Regions from separate parts of the Streptomyces sp. NPDC056883 genome, predicted to be linked through region 2. Evidence: predicted binding sites of a transcription regulator. Region 2 holds the regulator's gene; the other holds the start of a gene.
What was found. The regulator HspR, encoded in region 2, represses chaperone genes until heat shock. The targets are predictions, from matches to a motif close to TTGAGNNNNNNNNNCTCAA.

Region 1: the regulator HspR is predicted to act here: its motif matches at 2,685-2,703, upstream of lon (endopeptidase La).

Annotation. Positions count from the first base shown of each region.
Region 1 is NZ_JBHUBS010000003.1:443,813-449,827, reverse strand. It holds gene ACFRU2_RS11065 (MarR family winged helix-turn-helix transcriptional regulator) at 1-126, opposite strand, end outside; gene lon (endopeptidase La) at 266-2,662, opposite strand; gene ACFRU2_RS11055 (DUF4097 family beta strand repeat-containing protein) at 2,843-3,676, opposite strand; gene ACFRU2_RS11050 (sulfurtransferase) at 3,742-4,605, opposite strand; gene ACFRU2_RS11045 (hypothetical protein) at 4,724-5,917, opposite strand.
Region 2 is NZ_JBHUBS010000009.1:311,238-317,252, forward strand. It holds gene clpB (ATP-dependent chaperone ClpB) at 1-1,890, opposite strand, end outside; gene ACFRU2_RS23550 (pyridoxamine 5'-phosphate oxidase family protein) at 2,011-2,463, shown strand; gene ACFRU2_RS23555 ((2Fe-2S)-binding protein) at 2,627-2,938, opposite strand; gene ACFRU2_RS23560 (hypothetical protein) at 2,938-3,060, opposite strand; gene ACFRU2_RS23565 (helix-turn-helix transcriptional regulator) at 3,251-4,270, shown strand; gene ACFRU2_RS23570 (heat shock protein transcriptional repressor HspR) at 4,381-4,833, opposite strand; gene dnaJ (molecular chaperone DnaJ) at 4,835-6,015, opposite strand, start outside.

The sequences.
Region 1 (6,015 bases), on a different contig from region 2:
CGCGGCCGGTTCCAGCTCGGGGTGCAGCTCGCGCGCCATCTCCCCGGAGGAGGCGCGGGCCCGTCGGAGGAAGACGGACAGCTCCCGCTCCAGGGCAAGGAACTCCTGGTCTTCGGTCCCGTGCACGGCCCGCTCCTTCGCTGGTGTGTGGGCCACCAGTATTTCGCAGCGGGTACGCCGGGAGCCCGGGGCCCCGCCGGAGCGGGGAACCCCGGGCCCTCGGCCCGACCGGCCGACCGGCCGACCGGCTGACCGGCCGCCCGGATCACGCCACCGCGGCCACCGCGACCTCGTCCGCGGCCAGGGCCAGCTCCAGGACCTGCCGTACGTCCGTCACCGGGTGCACCGACAGCCCTGCCAGCACCTCGGCGGGAACGTCGTCCAGGTCGGCCTCGTTCCGCTTCGGGATGATGACGGTGGTCAGCCCGGCCCGGTGCGCGGCCAGCAGCTTCTGCTTGACCCCGCCGATCGGCAGCACCCGCCCGGTCAGCGAGACCTCGCCGGTCATGGCCACGTCCGTGCGGACCTGCCGGCCCGACAGCAGCGAGGCCAGCGCCGTCGTCATCGTGATGCCCGCGCTCGGACCGTCCTTGGGCACCGCGCCCGCCGGGAAGTGGATGTGCACGCCCCGGTCCTTCAGGTCGGCGACCGGGAGTTCCAGCTCGGCGCCGTGGGAGCGCAGGAAGCTGAGCGCGATCTGCGCCGACTCCTTCATCACGTCACCGAGCTGGCCCGTCAGGGTGAGCCCGGCCGCGCCCGTCTCGGGATCGGCCAGCGAGGCCTCGACGAACAGGACGTCGCCGCCCGCCCCGGTCACGGCGAGGCCGGTGGCCACGCCCGGTACCGCGGTGCGCCGCTCGGCCGGGTCCTGCGCGGACTCCGGTACGTGGTGCGGCCGCCCGATGAGTGCGCGCAGGTCGTCGGCGCCGATCCGCAACGGCAGCTCCCGCTCCCCCAGCTCGTGCTGGGAGGCCACCTTGCGCAGCAGCCGGGCGAGGGAACGCTCCAGGGTGCGCACGCCCGCCTCGCGGGTGTACTCCCCCGCCAGCTTGCGCAGCGCGTCCTCCTCCAGGACCACTTCCTCCTCGGCCAGGCCGGCGCGCTCCAGCTGCCGGGGCAGCAGGTGGTCGCGGGCGATGACGACCTTCTCGTCCTCGGTGTAGCCGTCGAGGCGGACCAGTTCCATGCGGTCGGCGAGGGCCTCGGGGATGGCTTCCAGGACGTTGGCGGTGGCCAGGAACACGACGTCGCTCAGGTCCAGTTCCACCTCCAGGTAGTGGTCCCGGAAGGTGTGGTTCTGGGCGGGGTCGAGGACTTCGAGCAGGGCCGCCGCCGGGTCTCCCCGGAAGTCGGAGCCGACCTTGTCGATCTCGTCGAGCAGGACGACCGGGTTCATGGACCCGGCTTCCTTGATCGCCCGTACGATCCGGCCGGGCAGCGCGCCCACGTACGTACGCCGGTGTCCGCGGATCTCGGCCTCGTCGCGGACTCCGCCGAGGGCCACGCGGACGAACTTGCGCCCCATGGCGTGGGCCACGGACTCGCCGAGGGAGGTCTTTCCGACGCCGGGAGGGCCCACGAGCGCCAGCACGGCCCCGCCCCTGCGCCCGCCGACGACGCCCATCCCGCGCTCGGAGCGGCGCTTGCGCACCGCCAGGTACTCGGTGATCCGGTCCTTCACGTCGCTCAGTCCGGCGTGCTCGGCGTCCAGGACGGCGCGGGCTCCCCGGATGTCGTACTCGTCCTCGGTCCGCTCGTTCCAGGGCAGTTCGAGCACGGTGTCCAGCCAGGTGCGGATCCAGGACCCCTCCGGGGACTGGTCGCTGGAGCGCTCCAGCTTGTCGACTTCCTTGAGCGCGGCCTCCCGTACCTTCTCGGGCAGGTCGGCGGCCTCGACGCGGGCCCGGTAGTCGTCGGACTCCTCGCCCTCCTTCTCCCCGCTGAGCTCGCGCAGTTCCTTGCGCACGGCGTCGAGCTGCCGCTTGAGCAGGAACTCGCGCTGGACCTTGTCGACGCCGTCCTGGACGTCCTTGGCGATGGACTCGGCGACGTCCTGCTCGGCGAGGTGGTCGCTGAGGGCCTTGACGGCGAGCCGCAGCCGGGCGACGGGGTCGGCCGTCTCCAGCAGCTCCACCTTCTGTTCGACGGTCAGGAACGGGGAGTAGCCGGAGTTGTCCGCGAGGGCCCCGACCCCCTCGATCTGCTGCACCCGGTCCACGACCTGCCAGGCCCCGCGCTTCTTGAGCCAGCTCGTGGCGAGCGCCTTGTACTCCTTGACGAGCTCGGCGACGGCCCCGGGCAGCGGATCGGGGACGGCCTCGTCCACCGTCTCCCCCTCGACCCAGAGCGCGGCCCCGGGCCCGGTCGTCCCGGCCCCGATGCGGACCCGGCCGCGCCCGCGGATCAGCGCCCCGGGATCCCCGTCGGACAGCCGCCCCACCTGCTCCACGGTGCCGAGCACCCCGGTGCCGGTGTACGTCCCGTCGACCCGGGGCACGAGCAGCACCTTCGGCTTGCCACCTGCGGCAGCCGCCTGCGCGGCCTCGACGGCACCCCTCACCTCGGCGTCGGACAGGTCCAGCGGAACGACCATCCCGGGCAGCACGACCTCGTCGTCGAGCGGCAGCACGGGCAGGGTGAGCGTTACGGACGTCGAAGCCATGATGTTCCCTCCGGCAGTGAAGTTGAGCTATGCCGACTCAATGCACGTGAGGGTCCCGATGTTCCCCAACGCCCGTTCGCCCGGGGCGAACAGGGTCGGGCGCATCCCGCCCAGGCGGTGACACAACCGGAAAGACACAGGTCACCACGGGTGCGGACGAGGGCGAGGGCAAGGGGTGGCTCAGGCCGCCGAGATGTGGATGTCGCCCGAGGAGGTCGTCACCGCGAGGCGGGCGGCGGCCGAGGGGGTCGCGGGGAGGGTGATGTCGCGTGCGCCGGAGTCGGTGGCGACGTCGAGTGCGTACGGGGCCGCGGGGACCTTCAGCTTCGCCTCGCCCGAGCTGGTCCGCACGGCGATCGAGGCCGGGGCCGTCGTGAAGGCGAGACGGACGTCGCCGGAGTCGGAGCGGGCGTCAGCGCCCGTTCCGGACAGTTCCCCGGCGGTGATCGAGCCCGAGGACGTACGGACCTTCAGCGGGCCGGCGATCCGGTCCGCCCGGACCGGGCCGGAGGCGGTGCCGACCTCCAGCGCGCCGGCGATCCGCTCCACGCGCACCCCGCCCGAGGACGTCACGACGTCGGCGGCGGCCACCCCCGACACGGCGACGCGGCCGCTGCTGCTCTTGGCCCGGACCGTGGCGGAGGCCGGTACCTCCAGCCGGTAGTCGACGGAACAGCGGCCGGAGCACTCTCCGTTGGTGAGGGTCAGCACTCCGCCGGAGAGCCGCTGGGCGGGCTCGGGGACGGTGTCGCCGTGGTAGTGGACGGTGCGGCCGACGACGACGCCGGGGCCTGATCCGACGACCACCTCGATGGATCCGCTCCCGGAGTCCGCCACCTCGACCGCGGTGACGGCCTCGGCCACCGTGGCGTCCGCGCTCCCCGTCTTCTCCGGTCCGCCGCGGGAGACGAGCGAGCCGAAGGAGCAGCCGGTGAGCAGCAGGCCGGCGGCGAGTGCCGTGGCGGTGAGGGTGACGGTGGCCTTGGTGCCGCGGGGGCGCGTCTTCGTGGTCATGGTGTCGATCGTGCCCGCGCGGCGGCCGCGGGGGCATGGTGCACGTGCCCGGATCCGGGGTGGGGTTAACCCCCCTGCACGACCGGCCGGTCCGGGGACGGCACGCCCCACTCGCTCCAGGAGCCGTCGTACACCGCGAGGTCCTGGTACCCGGCGAGGTCGGCGCCGAGGGCGAGCACGCAGGCGGTGACCCCCGATCCGCAGCTGAAGTACAGCCGCTCCCGCTCTCCCGCCGCCGCCCCGAAGGCCGCGCGGAGCTCCGTGGCGGGGCGCATCAGGCCGTCGGGGCGCTGCAGTTCGCCGAAGGGGAGGCTGACGGCGCCCGGCATGTGGCCCCCGCGCAGGCCCGGGCGGGGTTCGGGGGCGGTCCCGGCGAAGCGTTCGCGGGTCCGGGCGTCGAGCACGGCGGCGGCCGGATCGGCCAGGGCCGCCGAGACGGTGCCGGCGTCCACCAGCAGTCCGGCGCGGGGCCGGGCCGTGAAGGAGCCGCGCGGGCCCTCGTAGCCCGGCCGGCGCTCCTCCACCGGCCGCCCGGCGGCGACCCACGCGGGCAGCCCGCCGTCGAGGACGGCGACCCGGTCGAAGCCCATGCTGCGCAGCATCCACCAGGCGCGGGCGCTGGAGTAGATGCCGGCGCCGTCGTACACGACGACCGTGCTGCCGTCGTCCACGCCCAGGGCGCGCATCGCCTCGGCGAAGGCGGCGGGGCCGGGCATGGTGTGCGGGGCGGCGGCGGTGTGGTCGGACAGCGCGCCGTCGAGGTCGAAGGGACGGGCTCCCGAGATCCGCCGGTCCGTGTCGCGGTGCGCCCCGACGGAGGCGTCGAAGACGACGAGTCCGGGCGCACCGAGCCGCTCCGCGAGCCAGTCCCCGCCGACGAGCGGACCGGGCGGCACGAGGGAGTGGGGGCGAGCTGCGTCTGCGTCCATACGGCACCTCCGACAGAATCCAACGGGCCCCGGCACGGTGGGCGCCCCGCGGCCCATCCTCTCCCCTGCGACCACGTCCGAGGGAGGCACCCTCCTCAACCCTCGACCCCACCGCGACCTACGGACAGGCGCCCGGACGGGCGAAGAGGGCCACGCGGGCGCCGCGTACGTCCGTCACGGAGCACAGGTCGAAGTGGGAGACCAGCGTCTGGCGTTTCACCGCCTCGGCCGGATAGCCGTCCAGCGGCTGCCCCACCGGGTCCAGCAGGGCGATCACCCGGTCGACGGCCGGGTCCAGCAGGGCCGCCCGGATCTCCTCCGGAGTCCGCTCCACGCCCTGGAGGCTCCGCGAAGCCGCCGGGGTGCGGGACAGGGCGAGGTCGCGCAGGGAGCCGTAGGCCTCCGGCGAGGACAGCAGCCATTCGCGCCGCCGCGAAGGGAGGAACAGCACCGCGTCGCCCGGGCGCGCGAGTTCGCGTACGGCCGCCGCCACGGCCCGCGCGTCGTCCTTGCGGCTCTCGGGAGTACGCAGCCACGCGGACCAGAGCCCCACGGGGACGAGCAGGACCCCGACCAGCGGCCACACCCACCACCCCCGCGCCGTGGCGAGCCGCGCCCCCGCGAGGAGGGCGAAGCCGGCGAGGGCGTAGAGGACGTACCGGTCGACGTACCAGGGGTGCACCAGCGAGACCGCGAGCAGGACTCCGGGCGGCAGCAGCGCCAGCGGCAGGGCGACCCGTACGAGTTCCCGCGCGGCCCCCCGGGCCAGGAGCAGCGAGGCGGCCGCGAGGACCCCGTACGCCGCCCAGTCCTGCCAGCTCGGCCGTCCGAGCCAGCCCAGCTGCTGCTGCGCCTGCCGCGCGCTGACCAGCGCGAGCGGCAGCAGCGCGGCCACCACCGCCCCGGCGGCGAGCCGCCAGCCGCGCGAGCGCCAAGCGGCGAACGCGTGCGCGGGCAGCGCCAGTACGGCGAACTCGTGCAGCCAGCACCCGAGCACCAGCACCACGGCGTAGGCGACCCAGTGCTCGCGCAGCATCAGGTACGTGGCCCAGACGACGGCCGCGGCGACGAGCGCGTACGAGCGCCCCTCCTGGGCGTACATCTGCACGGGCGGCAGCAGCGCGTACCCGACCCCGGCCAGCACCGCGACCCGCCCGGAGGAAGGGCCGGAGCGCAGCGTGCCCGTCAGGTGGTGGGCCACCGCGGCCACGCCGGAGGCGGCGAGGGCGGTGGCGGCGACCGAGGGGAGGCGCAGGACCCAGAGGCCGGGGTCGGAGGCGGTGGTGCCCGTCGCCGCGAAGACCGCGTGCATCAGGAGGTAGTAGAGGCCGTGGACGGCGTCGACCTGACCCAGCAGTTCCCAGAGCTCGCCGAGCGGCCGGTGGGCGACCTGCCACGTGACGGACTCGT
Region 2 (6,015 bases):
GAAGTCCGCCAGGGCCTTGGCCAGCTCCGTCTTGCCCACGCCGGTCGGCCCGAGGAAGAGGAACGAGCCGGTCGGCCGGTCCGGGTCGGCGATGCCCGCACGGGTGCGGCGCACGGCGTCGGAGACGGCGCGCACGGCCTCGCCCTGGCCGATCAGGCGGCGGCCCAGCTCCTCCTCCATGCGGAGCAGCTTCTGGGTCTCGCCCTCCAGGAGGCGGCCGGCCGGGATGCCCGTCCAGGCGCCGACCACGTCCGCGATGTCGTCGGGGCCGACCTCGTCCTTGACCATGGCGTTTTGAGTCGACCCGGTGCGCGAGACCTCGGCCTCGGCTTCGGTGGCCTCCGCGAGCTCGTGCTCCAGGGCCGGGATCTCCCCGTAGAGCAGCTTGGAGGCGGTGTCGAAGTCCCCGTCGCGCTGGGCGCGCTCGGCCTGGCCGCGCAGGTCGTCCAGGCGCTCCTTGAGCTCGCCGACCCGGTTGAGGGACTGCTTCTCCTTCTCCCAGCGGGCGGTGAGGCCCCGCAGGTCCTCCTCCTTGTCGGCGAGGTCCTTGCGGATCTTGTCGAGGCGTTCACGGGAGGCCGGGTCGGACTCGTTGTTCAGGGCCAGCTCCTCCATGCGCAGGCGGTCGACCGAGCGCTGGAGCTCGTCGATCTCCAGCGGGGAGGAGTCGATCTCCATGCGGAGCCGCGACATGGACTCGTCGACGAGGTCGATGGCCTTGTCGGGGAGGAAGCGGGAGGTGATGTAGCGGTCGGAGAGGGTGGCCGCGGCGACGAGCGCGCTGTCGTTGATGACGACCTTGTGGTGGGCCTCGTAGCGGCCCTTGAGCCCGCGCAGGATCGCGATGGTGTCCTCGACGCTCGGCTCCGCCACCAGCACCTGCTGGAAGCGCCGCTCCAGCGCCGGGTCCTTCTCGATCCGCTCGCGGTACTCGTCGAGGGTGGTCGCGCCGACCATGCGCAGCTCGCCGCGGGCCAGCATGGGCTTGAGCATGTTGCCCGCGTCCATGGAGGAGTCCCCGCCGGCGCCCGCGCCGACGACGGTGTGCAGCTCGTCGATGAAGGTGATGATCTGGCCGTCGCTGGACTTGATCTCCGCGAGGACCGTCTTGAGGCGCTCCTCGAACTCGCCGCGGTACTTGGCTCCGGCCACCATCGCGCCGAGGTCCAGGGAGACGAGCCGCTTGTTCTTCAGGGACTCGGGGACGTCGCCCTTGACGATGCGCTGGGCCAGGCCCTCGACGACGGCGGTCTTGCCGACGCCGGGCTCGCCGATGAGCACCGGGTTGTTCTTCGTACGGCGCGAGAGCACCTGGACGACCCGGCGGATCTCTTGGTCGCGGCCGATGACCGGGTCGAGCTTGCCCTCGCGGGCCGCCGCCGTGAAATCGGTGCCGAACTTCTCCAGGGCCTTGTACTGGCCCTCGGGGTCGGGGGTGGTCACCCGCCGCCCTCCTCTTGCGTTCTCGAAGGCCTCGCGCAGCTTCTTCGCGGTCGCGCCCTGTCCGGAAAGGAGCTCACCGGCCGCGCCGCCCTTGGCGGCGATGGCGATGAGCAGGTGTTCGGTGGAGAGGTACTCGTCGCCGAGCTTCCCGGCCTGCGCGTCGGCCTCGGCCAGTACGGCGAGCAGCTCGCGGCTGGGCTGCGGGGGCGCGACCGTGGAGCCCGTGACGCTGGGCAGGGCGGCGAGCAGCCGGTCCGCCCCGGCGCGTACGGCGGCCTGGTCGGCGTCGGTCGCGGCGAGCAGGTCGGTGATGTTCTCGTTGTCCTCGCCGGCGAGCAGCGCCAGCAGCAGGTGCGCGGGCGTCAGGTCCGCGTGCCCGTCCTTGACGGCCCTGGTCGTGGCCGCGTTCAGCGCGTCCCGGCTCCTGTTGGTCAGCTCCGCATCCACGGGCGGCTCTCCCTTCCTGCTTCGATTCCCCAGTGCATGGGCACTGCATGTGCTTTACATGAGTAACCTGCACAAAGTTGAGTCTATTCCACTCAAGGTAGGGGGACGTACCCTTCGCGCATGTCGACTCCCAGCCCGGCCGGCACGGCCCGCCCCGCCCAAGACGTACTCAACCCGACGCCGGAGTACCTCGCCTTCTGGCGGGAGCGGCACATCTGCACGCTGACCACCCACCGCCCCGACGGCAGCCCGCACGTGGTCCCGGTGGGCGTGACCTACGACCCGGAGGCCGGGCTGGCACGGGTGATCAGCAACAAGCACAGCAAGAAGGTCCGCAACGTGCTGGCGTCGCAGGGCCAGGGCGGCCCGCAGGGCGGGGCCCGGGTGGCGGTGTGCCAGCTGGAGGGGCGGCGCTGGGCGACCCTGGAGGGCCGCGCGGTGGTCCGTGACGACGAGGCCTCGGTCGCGGAGGCGGTCCGGCGCTACGCGGAGCGGTACGGGCGGATGCCCTCGCCGAACCCGGACCGGGTGGTCGTGGAGATCAGCCTGGACCGGGCCATGGGGCGCGCGTAACGCGCGCGGCCGGGCGTACCCGCTTCGACGATGTCCGGTTGAACGATGTCCGGTTCAACCACTGGACACGGACATCACAGCGACGCCATCGTGGTCAGGTCCACGATGGCGTCGCTGTGTGGGGGGTAGTGCCTGAGCGATCTGCGACGACAGGGGAATCGCTTCAGGCACTGCGGGGGGTGGCGGCGGATTCGGGCTCGAAAAGTTGGTGATCACGCTGGTCCAGATTGACGAAGACCATGCCGTACCGGATCTCGCAGCGGACGGGCTGCGGTGCGCCTCGGGGGCGGCGCAGACAGCGGTAGGCGCGGACGTCCTCGTCCTCTTCCCGCACCACGATGATCGGCTGGCCGAACAAGGTGACCTTCAGCGAGTCACCGACGTAAGGAATGGCGCTGGTGAGATCGATGAACTGCCAGCCGGAGCGGTAGGCCGATGCCATTTCACGGCGGAAGCCGTGATCGTCGGGCGTCATCAGTCCCAGCCGAGGTCGTTGGTCGACGCGGTGGCCGAGTCCCAGCCCAAGTCGTTGGGCGTCGAGTCCCAGCCCAGGTCGGGCTTGCCTATCGACACGGCGGGCGCGTCGGTACCCCCCACGTCCCCACCGAAGGCGTTGACTGCCCCAATGACCGCGGCGGCGGAGAACCCAATGGCAAGTACCGAGCGAAGCATTCTCTTGTACATGGTCGGCTTCGTCCTCACTTGATGGAAATCTTCTCCCCCGCGTGTCAGACGATGGCTTATTCGGGCACGTCGCTGCCACAGGGACGATGCATCATGTTCTTGCATGTTCAGGACCCTGGGGGGTGGAGATTTGCCCAGAAACAACACAAAGCCGACACATCCCCACCCCGTCACGTCCATGTGCGCCGAGGGGACGCGTCTCTACACGGCGGCGCTGAGCACCGGCCGGGTGACCCGCGGCGAGGTCGAGAACGCCCCCTGCCTGCTCGAATTCGCTCTCCTGAGGCCCGACCCCGATGACGCGAACCAGCTCCGCGCGGTTCCCCCGTCCGTCGCGCTCGCCCAGCGGCTCCATCCGCTCGAACGGGAGATTCAGGACCGGCGCCGGGACACCATAGATCTCACCGACGCATTCGAGCCGTTTCTGACCATCAGCGCCCAGAGCCCCGCGAACACCCACGCCATCACCGTGCTGGAGGGCTTCGACCAGATCCACACCGCCCTCGACCAGGCCACCGCGGAGTGCCGGACCGAGGTGCTGACGGTACAGCCGGGCGGCGCACGGTCCACATCGGTGCTCACGGAGGCGCTGGAGCGCGCCGCTCCCCTCGTCAACCGCGGGGTGCGCATAAGGACGCTCTACCAGCACACCGTGCGGCACAGTCAGGGCACGCTCGCCTACGTGGACCGGATCTCCGCGGGGGAGGTCGAGATCCGCACGCTCGAAGAGCTCATGGAGCGTCTCATGATCTTCGACCGCACGGTGGCCTTCATCCCCACGAGCGACGACCGAAGAACGGCCCTGGAACTGCGCCACCCCGGGCTGGTCGACTACCTCATCAAGGTCTTCGAGCAGCTGTGGCACCGTGCCGTGCCGCTGTCGGCGGAGGTGACGTACCAGCACACCCCCGGCGGCATCTCCGGCGTGCAGCGCTCCATCGCCCAGCTCCTCATCGAGGGACACGTGGACGAGGCCATCGCGCGCCGGCTGGGGATGAACGTACGGACCTGCCGCGCCCACATCGCCAAGCTGGCGGCCTCCCTGGGCAGCGGCAGCCGGGCGCAGCTCGGGTTCCTCATCGCCCGGTCGGGGATGCTGGAGGACCCGGAGCGCCGGCTCTGAGAGCCGTCACTCAGGGGCCCTCAGAGGCCCTCAGGGCGCCGTGACGGATGCAGAAGGCCCCGCCCGGTGAAACCGGGCGGGGCCTTCGCTTCGCGTCCGTACGGGCGCGCTCAGTCCATCGGGCGCTTGGGCGCCGGCCGCCAGACGACCAGGGCACTGCCCGGCTGCGGAGGCTGGTACGGGACCAGGTCGCGCCGGTACGAGGCGTGCACTTGGGCCTCGCGCTGCTGGAGCACCGCTGCGGCGCCGTCGACGGCGCTCGAGAGCTCGGCCACGCGCTGCTGGAGCGCGGCGACCTGGTTCTCCAGCTCGATGATCCGCTTGATGCCGGCCAGGTTGATGCCCTCTTCCTGGGACAGCGCCTGCACCGTGCGGAGCAGTTCGATGTCACGGGCCGAGTAGCGCCGGCCGCGCCCGGCCGTACGGCCCGGGGAGACCAGGCCGAGACGGTCGTACTGGCGCAGGGTCTGCGGATGCAGGCCCGAGAGCTGGGCGGCCACCGAGATCACGTAGACCGGGGTCTCATCGGTGAGCTGGTACTGGCTCCTACGGCGGCCGTCCATGTCATGCTCCCTTCGCGGACTCGAACAGCGCGGAGCGCGGGTCCTCGGACTCCGTCGCCTCGCGGTACAGCTCCATGGCCTCGCGGGCCTTGTCGTTCAGCTCGGTCGGGACGGCGACCTCCACCGTCACGAGCAGGTCGCCGCGGGTGCCGTCCTTGCGGACCGCCCCCTTGCCGCGCGCCCGCATCGTGCGGCCGCCCGGGGTGCCCGGCGGCAGCTTCAGCGTCACCGAGGGGCCGTTCAAGGTCGGGACCTTGATGTCGGCTCCGAGCGCCGCCTCCGCGAAGGTCACCGGAACGGTCACCGTGAGGTTGTCGTCCTTGCGGCCGAAGACCGGGTGCGCGTCCACGTGCACGACCACGTACAGGTCACCGGCCGGGCCGCCGCGCTCGCCCGGAGCTCCCTTGCCGCGCAGCCGGATCCGCTGGGAGTCGGAGACTCCCGCCGGGATCCGGACCTGCATGGTCCGGGAACTGCGGGCCCGCCCGCTGCCCTTGCAGATGTCGCAGGGGGTCTCGGCGATGAGGCCGCGGCCCTTGCAGTCCGCGCAGGGGTCGGTCAGCGAGAAGCCGCCGCCGCTGCCGCGGGACACCTGGCCGGTGCCGACGCAGGTCGGGCACACGCGGGGCGTGCCGTTCTTGTCGCCGGTGCCCGAACAGGCCTTGCAGGGCGCCTGCGAGGACATCCGGAGCGGGACCGTGGCCCCGTCCACCGCCTCCGTGAAGGAGAGGGTGACCTCCGACTCGATGTCCTGGCCGCGGCGCGGCTGGGTACGGGTCCCCGCACCTGCGCCGGCGCCGCCGCGGTTGAACAGGCCGCCGAAGACGTCGCCCAGACCGCCTCCGCCGAAACCGCCGCCCGCGCCGCCCTGCTGCTGGCCTCCGAAGAGGTCGCCGAGGTCGAAGTTGAACGAGCCGCCGCCCCCGCCGGGACCGGGGCGGAAGCCACCGTTCCCGAACAGGGCGCGGGCCTCGTCGTACTCCTTGCGCTTCTTGGCGTCACCGAGGATGTCGTTCGCCTCGGAGATCTCCTTGAAGCGCTCCTCGGCCGAGGCGTCGCCCTTGTTGGCGTCCGGGTGGAACTCGCGGGCGAGCTTCCGGTACGCCTTCTTGATCTCGGCCTCGGTGGCGTCCTTCGGGACACCGAGGACCTTGTAGTAGTCCTTCTCGACGAAGTCCTTCG